DNA from 2 places in the Massilia suwonensis genome. Region 1 is predicted to be linked to the other one. Evidence: predicted binding sites of a transcription regulator. Region 1 holds the regulator's gene; the other holds the start of a gene.
The links. The regulator LexA, encoded in region 1, represses DNA repair genes until DNA is damaged. The targets are predictions, from matches to a motif close to ACTGTATNNNNATACAGT.

Region 1 (7,642 bases):
GCGTCAGGCGCGGCCAGTCCTCGTCGTTGAGGCGGCCGGTACGCAGGCGGTGCTGGTCGAGCTGGCCAACCGAACCGAGCATACGCATGGCCAGCTGGGCGCCGCCCATCTCCATCGAGAACACGGCGACCGGCAGGCCCGCTTCGATGGCGACGTTCTCGCCGATGTTCACCGAGAACGCGGTCTTGCCCATCGACGGACGGCCGGCGACGATGACCAGGTCGCCCGGCTGCAGGCCCGAGGTCATCTTGTCGAGGTCGATGAAGCCGGTCGGCACGCCGGTGATCTCGCCCTGGTTTTCGCGAGAATACAGTTCGTCGATGCGCTCGACGACCTGGGTCAGCAGCGGCTGCACGGCGGTCCAGCCCTGGGCGCCGCGCGCGCCCTGCTCGGCGATGGCGAAGATCTTGGATTCGGCTTCGTCAAGCATCTGCTTGACTTCCTTGCCTTGCGGATTGAACGCGTTGCCGGAAATTTCGTCGGCGACGGTGATGAGTTTGCGCAGCACGCCGCGGTCGCGCACGATCTCAGCGTAGCGGCGGATGTTGGCGGCGGACGGCGTGTTCTGGGCCATCGCGTTCAGGTATTGCAGGCCGCCCACGTCGTCGGCCTTGCCGAGCGAGACCATGGCCTCGTAGACCGTAATCACGTCGGCCGGCTTGCCACTGTTAATCAGGCGCACCATCTGTTCGAAGATGATACGGTGGTCGTAGCGATAAAAATCGTCCGCGTGCATGAAGTCGGCAATACGGTCCCAGGCCGCATTGTCGCGCAGGAGGCCGCCGATGACGGACTGTTCTGCTTCGATGGAATGCGGGGGAATGCGCAGCGATTCGATTTGCGGATCTGCGGGGGTATTCATGGCGGGCATTATAACCTTTCCGGTCACACGGCTGAAATAATTGGCGAGTTTCCGGAAATAAAAAAAGCCGGGATAACCCGGCTTTTTCTTTAAAACAACAGCTTACTGACTGTAAACTGCGGACTTACTTAGGCAGCTTCGCCGACGACAGCGATCGTGATTTCCACGACGACGTCGGTGTGCAGCGCGACGGCAACAGGGTGCTCGCCGGTGGTCTTCAGCGGGCCGGTCGGCAGACGCACTTGCGCCTTTTCGACTGCGAAACCTTGCTTGCTCAGGGCTTCGGCGATGTCGAAGTTGGTGACCGAACCGAACAGACGGCCGTCGACGCCGGCTTTCTGTGCGATGGTGATGGTCATGCCGCTCAGCTTGTCGCCCTGGGCTTGCGAAGCAGCCAGCTTTTCAGCAGCAGCTTTTTCCAGCTCGGCGCGCTTGACTTCGAACTCGGCCACAGCGGCCTGGGTTGCACGGCGGGCCATCTTTTGCGGGATCAGGAAGTTACGTGCGTAACCGTCCTTGACCTTGACCACGTCGCCCAGGTTGCCGACGTTAACAACTTTTTCCAAAAGGATAACTTGCATATTTTTCTCCAGGATGTTCTGAACTGACAGCCGCGATTAGGCGTTGTGCAGGTCGGTGTACGGCAGCAGCGCGAGGTAGCGTGCGCGCTTGATCGCGGTGTCGACCTGGCGCTGGTAGTGCGCCTTGGTGCCGGTCAGACGTGCCGGCATGATCTTGCCGTTTTCCTGGACGAAGTCCTTCAGGGTGTCGACGTCTTTGTAATCGACCTGTTCCACGTTTGCAGCGGTGAAGCGGCAGAACTTCTTACGCTTGAACAGCGGGTTCTGCTGTTTGCGCTTGAGTTTTTCTTTAGCCTTGTTTTTGTCGAACTTTTTACCGAATGCCATTTTGAGGCTCCTGTATATCTAAAAGGTGGGCCGCTAGGTAATTAAGCGGCAGCACTGAAATCAATGATGTGAAACACCAGGGCTTTGCTGTTGCGATTCTTCCTGGCCAGAAATCCCGTGAACTGGTGCGCGGCGCCCAGCTCTGCTGCTGCGAAACGGCCCGAAATTTCTCCCGCGGCGAACGCGGCGATTTCAAACTGGACCTGTCTCTCCACTCCTGCCTCGACCTGCTGCGAATTGTGCATCAGGATTGCCGAGACGACCGGCACGCCGGCGGGGGTGTAGCGCAGTACGTCGCGTTCAGCAATCGTCGCGACGACTTGAAGCTGGTTCACTAGGAGTTCACGATTCCTGGCAGAAGAATTCAGGCAGCGGCGGCCGGGGCAGCAGCCGGGGCTTCTGCGCGGTGGCTCTTGGCTGCGTCTTCGCGCTGGACCGACTTCATCATTGGCGATGGAGCGGTTTCAGCTTTCTTCATCTTCACGGTCAGGTGACGCAGCACGGCATCATTGAACTTGAATGCGGTTTCCAGCTCGACCAGGGTCTCGTTGTCGCACTCGATGTTCATGCAGATGTAGTGTGCCTTCGGCAGCTTCTGGATCTGGTAAGCCATCTGGCGACGGCCCCAGTCTTCCACGCGATGGATGTTACCGCCGCGGCTCGTCACCGTGGTCTTGTAACGCTCGATCATCGCCGGGACTTGCTCGCTTTGGTCCGGGTGGACGATAAAAACGATTTCATAATGACGCATGCAACACTCCTTGAGGACGTTTAAACAAATGCCCACCTCGGCGTCAAGACGAGTGTGGGAAGGGAAAGCCGGCAATTATAACGCGACTTCGAGCGCAGCACAATCACCCTAGGGGCAGGCAGCAGGGGCCAGGTACTTCTGTACGCCAGAGCTAAGCGTATAACCCTGCATGGATAAAATTTGCAAGTTTGTTGATTTAACATTTTAACTATGCCAACTTTCCTTGTCGCAACTTTGCGACTGGGATCAAATGTGCGTTTCAGACCTAACTTCATCATTTTAAGAAAGAATGACATGAAACTGAAAAAAGCTTCCCTGATCGGTGCAGCGCTGGCCTTCGTCGCCGCTGCCGCCTATGCAGCGCCGCCGTACGGCTACACGAATATTTACTATAGCGATGCAACATACTCGGTCGAGGTGGGCCACGCTGAATTCACCTGTTCCGGCCGGTGGTATCGATCTGGTGAAGAAACGGACTATTTCGTCAGGACGAACGAAAACCAATGCCGCTGGGGCGGCTGGGACCTCGATCCCTGGGGCTGATACATAGGTAATATGTAGGTAATCGAAGAGCATACGTTGGCTTGACCCGACGTATGCTCGCGATGAACAGCTTAAATTGCCTGCACTTGAAAGTATCACTTGCAAATCCACGAATACTGTACAAAAATACAGTCTGAATCATTAACCCGTGGTAGATCCATGCTCAAGCTCACTGCAAGGCAAGAACAGATCCTGAACCTGATCAAGGAAGCGATCGACAATACCGGCTTCCCGCCGACCCGCGCCGAAATCGCCAAAGAGTTGGGCTTCAAGTCGGCCAACGCCGCCGAGGAACACCTGCAGGCTCTGGCCCGCAAAGGCGCCATCGAGATCGTTTCGGGCACTTCGCGCGGCATCCGCCTGATCGGCGCCTCCACGCCGGAACCGGTGCCGCACGTGCCGGCCGCCCTCCTGATGTCGCTGCCGCTGGTCGGCCGCGTCGCCGCCGGCTCGCCGATTCTGGCCCAGGAACACGTCGAGGCCACCTACAACGTCGACCCGGCCATGTTCGGCGCCCGCCCCGATTTCCTGCTGAAAGTACGCGGCTGGTCGATGCGCGACGCCGGCATCATGGATGGCGACTTCCTCGCCGTCAAAAAGATCGACAGCGCCAAGAATGGCCAGATCGTCGTCGCCCGTCTCGGCGAAGACGTCACCGTCAAGCGCTACCGCAAGACCGGCGACACGATCGAGCTGCTGCCGGAAAACCCGGACTTCAAGGTCATCCGCGTGGAACCGGGCGACGAGTTCGCGCTCGAAGGCCTGGCGGTTGGCTTGATGCGCAGCTGGCACTGACCGGCGCATTCGACCTGCACACCGGATCGCTGCATCGGATCATAAAAAAAGCCGCTTACGCGGCTTTTTTACGTCCCGGTTTATTTCCCGGTCTGGCTGTAATTGCTCCTGCGCGCATCGATCTCGCGTTGGCGCTCGGCCGAAGGACCAGCGTCGATGATCGCCTTGTGTTCCTTGACGTAGGCTTCGGTCGCGCTGCGCCAGGCGGCAACGTCGGCGAGGACCAGCTTGGCACTTACCTTGGCCTCTTCCACCAGGTTTTCCTGCACCGTCGCCAGATAGGTCTTGGCGCGTTCGGTCTCTGACGCGTTCATGAGCTTCACGACATCGGCGGGAATGCGCTTGACGAGGGGCGAGGAGGCGTTCATGTTTTCGACGAAACCGTTGTAGCAGGCTTGCCAGTTGGAGATGGCCGCCGACACCCGCTCGATCTCGTCGGGCTGCTTGGAGATGGCCGGGATCCGGGGCGCGGGACAGTAATACTTTCCGCTTTTCAGCTCGGCTCCATCGTATTTGCCTACCCAATAATCGATGTCGGCGCGCCGCTCCACGCGCTGCTGCATGACGACCAGGGAGCTGGCGGCCACCGCATTGCCTTTGGCGGCCGCCTTGCGGAACCATGCCTCGGCCTTGGCCTCGTCCACGGCGCCCGCTTCGCCGTACCAGTACATCTGGCCCAATTGCTGCTGGGCGTCGACGTTGCCGGCATTGGCCAGCCTGGTGTACAGCGCGAGGGCTTCCGGATATTTTTTCTGCTCGAACAAGGCGTTGGCAGCGGCGAGATCGTTCGCGGCGCTGACGGGCAAGCTCGCGAACAGGACGGCACAAAACAGGAATTTTTTCATGGGAGTAACAGGTTGAGCAAGGCCCATCATACTGCGAGATGCGGCCCTGCTCAACCGGGAAGTCGCTTCCCTGCGGATTATTTACCTGTACTTACCCGCGCGTCCGTACCGCCGTGCAGGCGCAATTCGTTGTCGCGCACGATGCGCGTGGTTTCCAGTTCGATCTGGCGTTTGCGGCGCACGTTCTCTTCCTTGACGAAGGACTGGGTCGCCTTTTCCCAGGCGTCGCGTTGCGCCAGGGTTGCATTGGCCTGGGTTTGGGCGTCGGCCAGGATCTTGCGGTAGGTCGGCTCGATATGGGCCTGCACGCGTTCGAATTCGGCCGGGCTCATCATGTCGAGCACGTCCTGTGGAATCACTTTACCTGGGGGCATCGCAGCATTGAAATTGCTGACGAAGCCGTTGTAGCACTCCTGCCACGTGGCGACGGAAGCCCTGACCGCCTGGATTTCCTCGTTGGTCTTGGACAGGACCGGGATCGCCGGCGCTGCGCAGGCGTACTTGCCGGAACGCAGCTCTTCGCCGCGGTATTCGCTCATCCAGTAGTTGATTTCCTTGCCGCGGGTCTTGCGCCGCTCGAGGATGGCCAGCGACTCCCTGGCATCGGGCACGCCGGCAGCGGCCGCTTTTGCCATCCAGTCGCGCGCGGCATCCAGGTCTTGCGCCGTGCCGTCGCCGAACCAGTACATTTCAGCCAGGCGGAACTGCGCTTCCGGGTTGCCGGCCTGCGCGGCCTTGGTATAGAGCGGTAGCGCCTTGGCATAATCCTTGGCGGCCAGCAGCCGGTTGGCATCGGCGAGATCGTCGGCGCTGGCAGTGAGGCAGACGAAAAGGAGGGAGAATACGAGGCGGCGCATGACATCGTCCTTTCAGGTTGTTATTGAACGATGATAAAACGGTAATGTTTGTAGCGCAATGCATTCTGCATGCGGGCAGTGTCGTGTTTTCACATCCTATCGCCGCGCGACTGCCAGGCCGGCGGCAGGATGCAAGCTCATGCCGCCATCCCGGGCGCCTGTTTCTGCTTCAGGCCTCCAGCGCGCCGCGGAAGTCGTCCAGCAGATCCTCGGTATCCTCGATCCCCACCGACACCCGGATCAGCGACTCGGCAATCCCCATGCTCGCGCGCCGCTCTGCGCCCATCTCGAAGAAGATCGTGTGCGCCACCGGAATCACCAGGGTGCGCGTGTCGCCAAGGTTGCTGGCCGGGATCGCCAGGTTCAGGCGGTTCAGATAGTCGAACGGATCGATATCTTCGCGCAGCTCGAAGCTCAGCAGCGAGCCGCCCGCGCGGAACAGTTGGCTGGTGATGCCGTGTTGGGGATGGGATTCAAGGCCCGGGTAGTGGACTGCGGAGACGCGCTCGTCGCTTTCGAGCATCTGCGCCAGCGCCAGCGCGTTGGCGCAGGTGCGCTCCATGCGCAGCGCCAGGGTTTCGGCGCCGACGGCGATGTGGTGCGCCGCTTCCGGACCGAGGGCGGCGCCGAAGTCGCGCAGGGCTTTCGCGCGCAGCTGGGCCATGCCCTGGGCTGCACTCGGCTGCTTGCGGAAGTTGGCGGCGATGTTCGGGTAGGCGCTCCAGTCGAACAATCCCGTATCGGTCAGCGCGCCGCCGAGAGCGATGCCGTGGCCGGCGATCGATTTCGTCAGGGAATTGACGACCAGGCCGGCACCGACTGCCTTCGGGCGGAACAAATACGGCGTGGTCATCGTGTTGTCGACCACGTACAGGATGCCGCGCGCGCGGCACAGTTCGCCGATGCGGGCCAGGTCCGCCACTTGCGTGCGCGGATTGGCGATCGTCTCGACGAAGACCATGCGGGTGTTCTCGCGCAGCACCGCTTCGACGTTGGCGGCGTCGGTCGCGTCGACGAAATCGACCTCGACGCCCTGCCCCGCCACCGTCTGCCACAGGCTGTTGGTGTTACCGAACAGGAAGCTCGACGAGACGATGTGGTCGCCCGCCTTCAGCAGCGCCTGGAACAGCGCGCCGATCGCCGCCATGCCGGTGCCGAAACACAGGCTGGCGACGCCGTCTTCCATCTTGGTGATCTTGTCTTCCAGCGCCGACACCGTCGGGTTGCCCTGGCGGCCGTAGCGGAAGCCCGGCTCCTTGCCCTGGAACACGGAAGCCAGCTGGCGCGCGTCGTCGTAGCCGAAGGCGACCGAGGTATGCACCGGCTTGTGCAGCGAACCCTGCTCGATCGCCTTGCGGCGGTCGTTGTGCAGGATGGTGGTCGTGAAACCGTAGTTCTTTTTCTCGCTCATGACAGGCTTACTCGGCGGCGACCGGCGGATTGAGGTTCAGCTGGGTACGCACCACGTCGTCCTGCGACACGCCCTTGCCGCCGTTATGGCGCGCGGTCTCCAGGTTGTCGAGGTAGGCCGGGGTCACGTCGCCGGTGATGTACACGCCGTCGAAGCAGGATGCCTCGAAATTCGTCAGCGCCGGGTTCACGTCCGAGATCGAACGCTTGAGCGCGTCGATGTCCTGGTAGACCAGGCGGTCGGCGGTGATTTCCTTGCACACTTCCTCGACGGTGCGGCCGTAGGCGATCAGCTCGTCGCGGGTCGGCATGTCGATGCCGTAGACGTTCGGAAACAGCACCGGCGGCGCGGCCGAGGCGAAGAAGACTTTACGGGCGCCCGCTTCGCGCGCCATCTGCACGATTTCGCGGCTGGTGGTGCCGCGCACGATCGAATCGTCCACCAGCAGCACGTTCTTGCCCTTGAACTCGGAGCCGATGGCGTTGAGCTTCTGGCGCACCGATTTCTTGCGCATGCCCTGGCCAGGCATGATGAAGGTACGGCCGATGTAGCGGTTCTTGATGAACCCCTCGCGGTATTCGACGCCGAGCTTCAGCGCCAGCTGGATCGCGGCCGGACGCGAGGAATCCGGGATCGGCATGACGACGTCGATTTCCTCGACCGGAATCTC
Region 2 (7,642 bases), 120 kb from region 1:
GGTGTGTTTGCTGCTGGCGATCGTCGTGCTGCTGCCGATCCCGCTGGGGAACATGTTGCCGGCGCTGGCGATCAGCATACTGGCGCTGGGCGTGCTGGAACGCGATGGTTACTGGATCGTGGCGGGGCTGGCCGTGGCGGCGGGAGCGGCGGCGCTGGTGTCGGGCGTCGTGTTTGCGACAGTGCAGGCGCTGCTCTATGTGGTCGTCAACTTTTTTGCATAGAGGAGGCGGGGCCTGGCCTCAGGGGCTCATCAAACCGCTACAAGGACATCCAGCCATACAAGTAAGGCAGCATCATTGTTGGCGGATGTCCGCCAACCGCGGCTGGGCGATCCGCAGGTAATCGTCCGTAGCAAGAGTACCACGGATACGGGCGACTTCTTCGGACTTGCCGGCTGCCGGATGCTCGATGACCCGATAGCGGGCTTGTCGGGTGTCGAGCAGCTCGGCCAGCTTCAGGAATACGGGCGTAGGGCCGACGCCTGGCGGATTCGGTGTTTCGGACATGAAGTGCATCAGCCCGCCAGGAAGCCGCTCAGGCGCGCCAGGTCGATATTGCCGCCGCTGACGAGGATGCCGACCCGCTTGCCGCGCAGCGCGTCTTTCATCTGCCGCGCCGCGGCGAATCCAAGGCATCCGGTCGGCTCGACGACGATCTTCATGCGCTCGGCAAAGAAGCGCATGCACTGCACCAGTTCGTCGTCGGAGACGGTCAGGATGTCGTCGACATCGCGTTGGATGATCGGGAAAGTATGCTTGCCGAGGTGTTGGGTCTGGGCGCCGTCGGCAATCGTTTTGGGTGTGTCGATGTGGACGATGGCGCCCGAGCGGAACGATTGCTGGCCATCGTTGCCGGCCTCCGGCTCGACGCCATACAGCCTGCACTGCGGCGACAAGGCCCGGGTCGACAGGGCCGACCCGGCCAGCAGGCCGCCGCCGCCCAGGCAGACGAAGAATGCGTCGAGTGGTCCGGTTTCTTCGAACAGCTCCCTGGCGGCGGTGCCCTGGCCCGCAATGACGTCAGGGTGATCGTAGGGCGGGATCAAGGTCAGGCCGTGCTTGTCCGCCAGTTCGCGTCCGATCTGCTCGCGGTCCTCTGTGTAGCGATCGTAGACGACGACATTGCCGCCGTAGCCTTTTGTCGCCGCCACCTTCGCCGCCGGCGCGTCGTGCGGCATCACGATCGTGGCCGGCATGCCCAGCAGCCTTGCCGCGAGGGCGATCGCCTGGGCATGGTTGCCCGACGAGAAAGCGACCACGCCGGCACGGCGCTGCTCCGGCGTGAACTTCGACAGCGCGTTGTAGGCGCCGCGGAACTTGAATGCGCCCATCCGTTGCATGTTTTCGCATTTGAAAAACACCTCGGCGCCGAATTCTTCATTGACGGTGCGCGAGGTCAGGACGGGAGTATGGTTGGCGGCGCCGGCAATGCGTGCGGCCGCCTGGACCACGTCGTCGTAGGTGGGCAGGCTAAGCGTGTTCATTCATGTTCTCCTTACTTGATGTCGTTGTAGGCGGTCGCGCGCGAAATGCCCAGGTGTGCCGCCGCGATTTCGATGGCGCGCCGCACTTCGAGGAAGCCGCTGGTCTTCAGTTCCCGCATCAGCGCGCGGCGCTCGCCCGCCTTCAGCAGTTGCGGCGACGATGCCAGGCTCGCCGCATACTGGTCGATGCGCCGGCGGATCGCTTCGGCGTTGGCCGGGTCGAGCGATTCCTGCACGGGCGAGGCATCGGTCGCGGTGAACTGCGCAAGCGCGTTCTGCATCGAGCGAAACAGCGTCAGGTCCACGTTCAGGCACAGTGCGGCGACGTAGCGGCCCTCGGCGTCGCGGATGCCGATCGAAGTGCTTTTCGCCGGGCGGCCGTCAGGGAACTGGTTGGTGTAGTTGGCCACGACCTGCGGATAGTCCTTGTCGGCGATGCGCGCCAGGCCGAGTTCCGTCGCCGGATCGCTGGCGGCGCGGCCGGACAGGTTATTGTGAATGGCGAGCACGGCGTGCTTCGGATCGCGCAAATCGTGCACGACCACTTCGCAGAACGGGGCAAAGGTCTGGGCCAAACCCTGCGCGATATGCTGGACCTGATCGATCAGGGAAGCATGCTGCGCATCGAGCATGGCGTGTGGAATAGGGGACATCAGGCCTGCTCCTGGGCGTTCAAATAATTGTCCTTGACCCGCACGTAGTGCTCGGCCGAGTAACGCAGGTAAGCGATTTCGTCGGCGCTCAATGGCCGGATTTTGACGGCCGGCCGGCCCGTGTACAGGAAACCGCTTTCCAGCGTCTTGCCCGGCGAAATCAGGCTGCCCGCGCCTATCATGACGTGGTCCGGAATGACGACGTCGTCCATGACGATACTGCCCATGCCGATCAGGCATTCGTTTCCGATTCGGCAGCCGTGCAGGATGACCGAGTGTCCAACGGTGACGTAATCGCCGATGACAAGGGGCGAGCCCTGTGGTTTTCGCGGAGTCTTGTGGGAAACATGGCCCATCGAGAAGTCTTGTATGTTGGAGCAGTTCCCGATCACGATGTCGTTGACGTCGCCGCGCAGGACCGCGTTACACCAGACGGAAGAATCGGCGCCAAGGCGGACATTGCCGATGACTTGCGCGGATGGATGGACGTAGACGCGCTCGGCGGAAATCGGCGCGGTCCCGAGATAAGTCGAAAGAGGCATGGTGTCGTATTTCGTGGTTAAGACAAAGAGTCTAATTTTGGACATTGTGACAAATTAATCGGGGCATTACAAGCGTCTGCCTGCGTGCCTTTTTTAATAACGCACGGAAATTATTGCCAAGTTGATCTCGTCGGTTATACTGTGTTTTTATACAGTATTTTGTGAACTCACAAGACCGACCTGCCGATGTCATCTGCGCCGCCGTCCGCTCACTTACCCGACTACGCGGAATTGTTCTGCCTGTCGAACTTCAGCTTCCTGCAAGGCGCCTCGCACGCCGAGGAACTGGTGGAGCGGGCGGTACGGTTAGGATATTCGGCGCTGGCGCTGACCGACGAGTGCTCGCTGGCGGGTGTAGTGCGCGCCCACGCCGAAGCGAAGAAAGCAGGGCTGCCCTTCATCGTCGGCGCCCATTTCCACCTGCACCATCCGGGCGGCGATCCGGCCCTCTCTCTGATCCTGCTGGCGCAGAACCGCAACGGCTACGGCAACCTGTCCGAGTTCATCACGCTCGGGCGCACGCGCAGCGAGAAGGGGACCTACTTCCTCACGCCGGACGACATCGCCAACCCGGCGCCGGAGTTCGCGCACCTGAAGGGCATGCCCGACTGCCTGGCGATCCTGCTTCCCGCTTATCCGGGTTTCGAGGCCAAGGACGTCGACCGCCTGCACGAACAGGCGCGCTGGATGGCGCAGCAGTTTTCAAACCGCGCCTGGCTCGGCCTGGTGCTGCTGCACCGCGCCTTCGACGATGCGCACCGCGTCACGATCGAGGAAGTCGGCTGGCAGCATCGCCTGCCCATCGTCGCGCTGGGCCACGTCGTGATGCACGTGCGCTCGCGCAAACCGCTGCAGGACACGCTCACCGCCACGCGCCTGAGCAAACCAGTGGCCGAATGCGGCTATGGTCTCGCGCAGAACGCCGAACAGCACCTGCGCGCGCGCCTGCGCCTGGCGAACATCTATTCGCGCGAAGCGCTGAATGAGACACTCCGTATCGCTTCCCTGTGTACCTTCTCGCTCGACGAGCTGCGCTACGAGTACCCGAACGAAGTGGTGCCGAAAGGGCACACGGCAACCAGCTTCCTGCGCGCCGAAACCTATATCGGCGCGCACCGCCGCTTCAAGGAAGGCATTCCGGCCAGGGTGCAGGGCCAGATCGAGCACGAGCTGGGACTCATTGCCGAGATGGGCTATGAACACTACTTCCTTACCGTCTACGATATCGTCCACTTCGCGCGCTCGAACAACATCCTGTGCCAGGGCCGCGGCTCGGCCGCCAATTCGGCCGTGTGCTACTGCCTCGGCATCACCGAGGTCGATCCGGCGCGCGCCAATTTGCTGTTCGAACGCTTCATCTCGAAGGAGCGCAACGAGCCGCCCGACATCGACGTCGACTTCGAGCACCAGCGCCGCGAAGAGGTGATCCAGTACATCTACAACAAGTACGGCCGCACCCGCGCCGCGCTGGCGGCGGTCGTGATCAGCTACCGCCCAAAGAGCGCGCTGCGCGACAGCGGCCGCGCGCTCGGCGTCGATCTCGGCATCATCGAGAAGGTCTGCAAAAGCCACCGCTGGTTCGACAACAAAGCGGACCTGCTGAACCGGCTGGCGGAATCCGGCCTCGATCCGGAAGCGCCGCTGTCGCGCCAGTGGGCGACGCTCGCCACCCAGTTGCTGAACTTCCCGCGCCACCTGTCGCAGCACCCGGGCGGCTTCGTCATCGCGCAAGGAAAACTGTCGCGGCTGGTGCCGATCGAGAACGCGGCCATGGCGGACCGCAGCGTCATCCAGTGGGACAAGAACGACCTCGAGGAACTCGGCCTCATGAAGGTCGACGTGCTGGCGCTGGGCATGCTGTCGATGCTGCGGCGTGCGCTGGAGCTGGTCAGCCTGCGCCATGGGAACCTGTTCGAGATGCAGGACATCCCGCCCGACGACCAGGCCACCTACGACATGATCTGCGCGGCCGACACGGTGGGCGTGTTCCAGATCGAATCGCGCGCGCAAATGAGCATGCTGCCGCGGATGAAGCCGCGCGTCTTCTACGACCTCGTGATCGAGGTGGCGGTGGTGCGGCCCGGCCCGATCCAGGGCGGCATGGTGCATCCTTACCTGCGCCGCCGCCAGGGCCTGGAGCCGGTGGTGTATCCGAGCGAGGAGATGAAGGCGGCGCTCGGACGCACGCTGGGTGTGCCGATCTTCCAGGAGCAGGTGATGCAGGTCGCGATCCTCGGCGCCGGCTTCACGCCGGGCGAAGCCGACCAGCTGCGCCGCGCGATGGCCGCCTGGAAGCGGAAAGGCGGCCTGGAACAGTATTACGACCGCATCGTGCGCGGCATGCTGGAACGCGGCTACGAACTCGCATTCGCGGAAGCGATCTTCAGCCAGATCCAGGGCTTCGGCGAATACGGTTTTCCTGAATCGCACGCGGCCAGCTTCGCGCTGCTGGCCTATGCCAGCTCCTGGATGAAGTGCCACGAGCCGGCGGCCTTCCTGTGCGCACTGCTCAACAGCCAGCCGATGGGTTTCTACAGCCCTTCGCAGCTGGTGCAGGACGCCCAGCGCCACGGCATCGAGGTGCGGCCGGTCGATATCACGGTCAGCGGCTGGGAATCGACGCTGGAAGAGCTGCATGATTCCACGCGCCAGCCCGCGGTGCGCCTGGGCCTGTCGCTCCAGCGCGGCATGAGCCGCGAGGCCGCCGCCCGCATCGAGGACGCGCGCGCGATCCGTCCTTTCGACAGCGTGGCCGACCTGGCGCGCAGGGCAGGGCTCGACCGCAGCGACCTGCAGGTGCTGGCCGGCGCCAACGCGCTGCGCTCGCTCGCCGGCCATCGCCGCGAAGCCTTGTGGCAGGCCGTCGGCGCCGTGCCCGACAAGGACTTGCTGCGCCCGACTTCGCCGGTCGAGGAGATGCCGGTGCTGGCTGCGCCTTCCGAAGGCGACGAGATCGTCGGCGACTACCGCGCGCAAGGGCTGACCCTGGGCCGCCATCCGATCGCGCTGCTGAGAAAGCAGCTGCTGGCCCAGCGCTTCATGCCGGCCTCGGTGCTGAACGAATACCAGGACGGCCAGCTGGCGCGCGGCTGCGGTCTGGTCACCGTGCGCCAGCGGCCCGGCACCGCGAAAGGCGTGCTGTTCGTGACGCTGGAAGACGAAACGGGCAACGTCAACGTGATCGTCTGGCCCGACCTGGTCGAGCAGCAGCGGCGCGAGGTGCTGGGCGCGAACCTGCTGGGCGTGTACGGGATCTGGCAAAGCCAGGGCCAGGTAAAGCACCTGGTGGCCAAGAGGCTGGTGGACATGTCGCACTTGCTGGGCAAGCTGACGACGGGAAGCCGGGATTTCTGTTGAACGCTCAGCGCGTCTCACTGCTCTTCGCCATGCGCACCTTGTACCAGGCAAGGCCCATCAATTCGTAGATCGCATACCACGAGCGCCGCATCCCCTCCGCGCTCGGCAGCCAGGCCGCCACCGACAGCGGCTGCTTGCCGAAGAAGACAGTGGGCGCCTCGACCACCTCGATCCCGGCGCGCTCGAACACGGGGCGCGAGCGCGGCATGTGCATCGCGTCGGTCACGAGGAGGACGCGTTTGACGCCGTCCGCACGCAGCAGCGCGGCGCTCAATTGCGCGTTCTCGAAGGTGTCGCGCGAGCGCGCCTCGACCCATTTCACCGGCACGCCGAAGTCCTCGCGCAGCGCGACGGCCATCGCGTCGGCCAGCGGCGCCACATCCTGCTTCGCACCCAGGCGGCCCGCGTTGGCGCCCTGGCCGCCGCTGACGAGGAGCGGCAGCCCGGTGCGCCGCTGCAGGTGCGCCGCATAGCGCAGGCGCGCGAGCGCGACGTAATCGGGGATGTCCTCGCCGCCGTACTCCGGCGCCGCCCGCAGGCGCCCGGCGGCGAGCACCACGATCGCCTGCGCGCCGGCCCGTTCCGGCGCCTGCAGCGGCGCGGTCATCCGTTCCAGCGGCGCGACGAACAGGCGCGCGCCCGCGTTGGACGACAGGAAAGCCAGCGCCGCCAATCCCGTCCCGGCCAGGATGCGGCCGGTCCGTGGCCAGCGGCGCCAGAGCCCCAGGCCAAGGAGGATCAGCAGGAACAGGTTGGCAGGGGGAAGAATCAGTTCGCGCGGGATGGCGTTCAGCAGATCGAGCATCGGTGCGGGGTTCCTGGAAAGCGTTCGTGGAGGCAGGCGGCTGAGTAGAACGCAGTCGAGGGGGCGGCGTCAAGGGCCGCCCGGGTCCGTTTTTTCTGCCAGACGCTTGCACATGGCCGCGTTACGCAACGCGACGCCACGCACCACTGGCTCTTGCTCGCGCTCGACGACAAAACCGAAGCCGCGAAAGAAGGGCTGCGCTGTAAGGCTGACATGCGCGCGCAGCGTGGCGATGCCCTGCGCACGCGCGACCTCGTGCAAGTGCCTCATCAGCGCCGTGCCGATGCCGCGGCCGGCAAACCCGGAGGCGACAAAGAACTGGTCGATGTAGCCGGAGGGCTGCAGGTCGGCGAAGGCGGCCAGGCAGCCGTCCACCTCCACGACCCAGGGACGGTTGGAGCGGATACGTTCGATCCATTGCGCACGCATTTCCGTGCCGGGCTCCAGTGGCGACCAGGCCTCGATCTGCTCGGGCGTATAGTCGCGCGCAGCCAGGCCGCGGACGGATGACTGGAAGATGGCGAGGAGCGCGGATTCTTCGCCTGGGGCGCAAGGCCGGATCAGCATGGCATTTTCATGCGCGGTCGCTCAGCTCAACGCGCAGGCAGGAAAGCCTTCACCTCCTGCTGGAAGCGCTGCGGCTGGTCCCACATGATGAAGTGGGCGCTGTCGGGAATGCGCTTCAGGCTCAGGTTTTTCACAGGCGCATAGCCGGCCTTGTAGACGGCGTCGAACTGCTCCGCCGGCAGCGGCACGCTCTTCGGCTGGACGTACAGCACCGTCATCGGCACGCTGATCTT

Region 2: ACFPQ5_RS15670 (error-prone DNA polymerase) is a predicted target of LexA. The motif match lies at 2,819-2,836, and genes of this name have one in related genera.

Annotation. Positions count from the first base shown of each region.
Region 1 covers NZ_JBHSMR010000013.1:1,577,012-1,584,653, forward strand. The annotation lists gene ACFPQ5_RS15125 (replicative DNA helicase) at 1-862, opposite strand, end outside; gene rplI (50S ribosomal protein L9) at 991-1,443, opposite strand; gene rpsR (30S ribosomal protein S18) at 1,480-1,770, opposite strand; gene priB (primosomal replication protein N) at 1,812-2,105, opposite strand; gene rpsF (30S ribosomal protein S6) at 2,135-2,521, opposite strand; gene ACFPQ5_RS15150 (DUF6289 family protein) at 2,816-3,064, shown strand; gene lexA (transcriptional repressor LexA) at 3,224-3,859, shown strand; gene ACFPQ5_RS15160 (SEL1-like repeat protein) at 3,940-4,704, opposite strand; gene ACFPQ5_RS15165 (tetratricopeptide repeat protein) at 4,782-5,561, opposite strand; gene ACFPQ5_RS15170 (cystathionine gamma-synthase family protein) at 5,731-6,972, opposite strand; gene purF (amidophosphoribosyltransferase) at 6,980-7,642, opposite strand, start outside.
Region 2 covers NZ_JBHSMR010000013.1:1,694,306-1,701,947, reverse strand. The annotation lists gene ACFPQ5_RS15695 (exopolysaccharide biosynthesis protein) at 1-223, shown strand, start outside; gene ACFPQ5_RS15690 (YbaK/EbsC family protein) at 296-517, opposite strand; gene ACFPQ5_RS15685 (threo-3-hydroxy-L-aspartate ammonia-lyase) at 517-1,485, opposite strand; gene ACFPQ5_RS15680 (helix-turn-helix transcriptional regulator) at 1,497-2,138, opposite strand; gene ACFPQ5_RS15675 (gamma carbonic anhydrase family protein) at 2,138-2,680, opposite strand; gene ACFPQ5_RS15670 (error-prone DNA polymerase) at 2,867-6,037, shown strand; gene ACFPQ5_RS15665 (YdcF family protein) at 6,042-6,842, opposite strand; gene ACFPQ5_RS15660 (GNAT family N-acetyltransferase) at 6,912-7,409, opposite strand; gene ACFPQ5_RS15655 (alpha/beta fold hydrolase) at 7,436-7,642, opposite strand, start outside.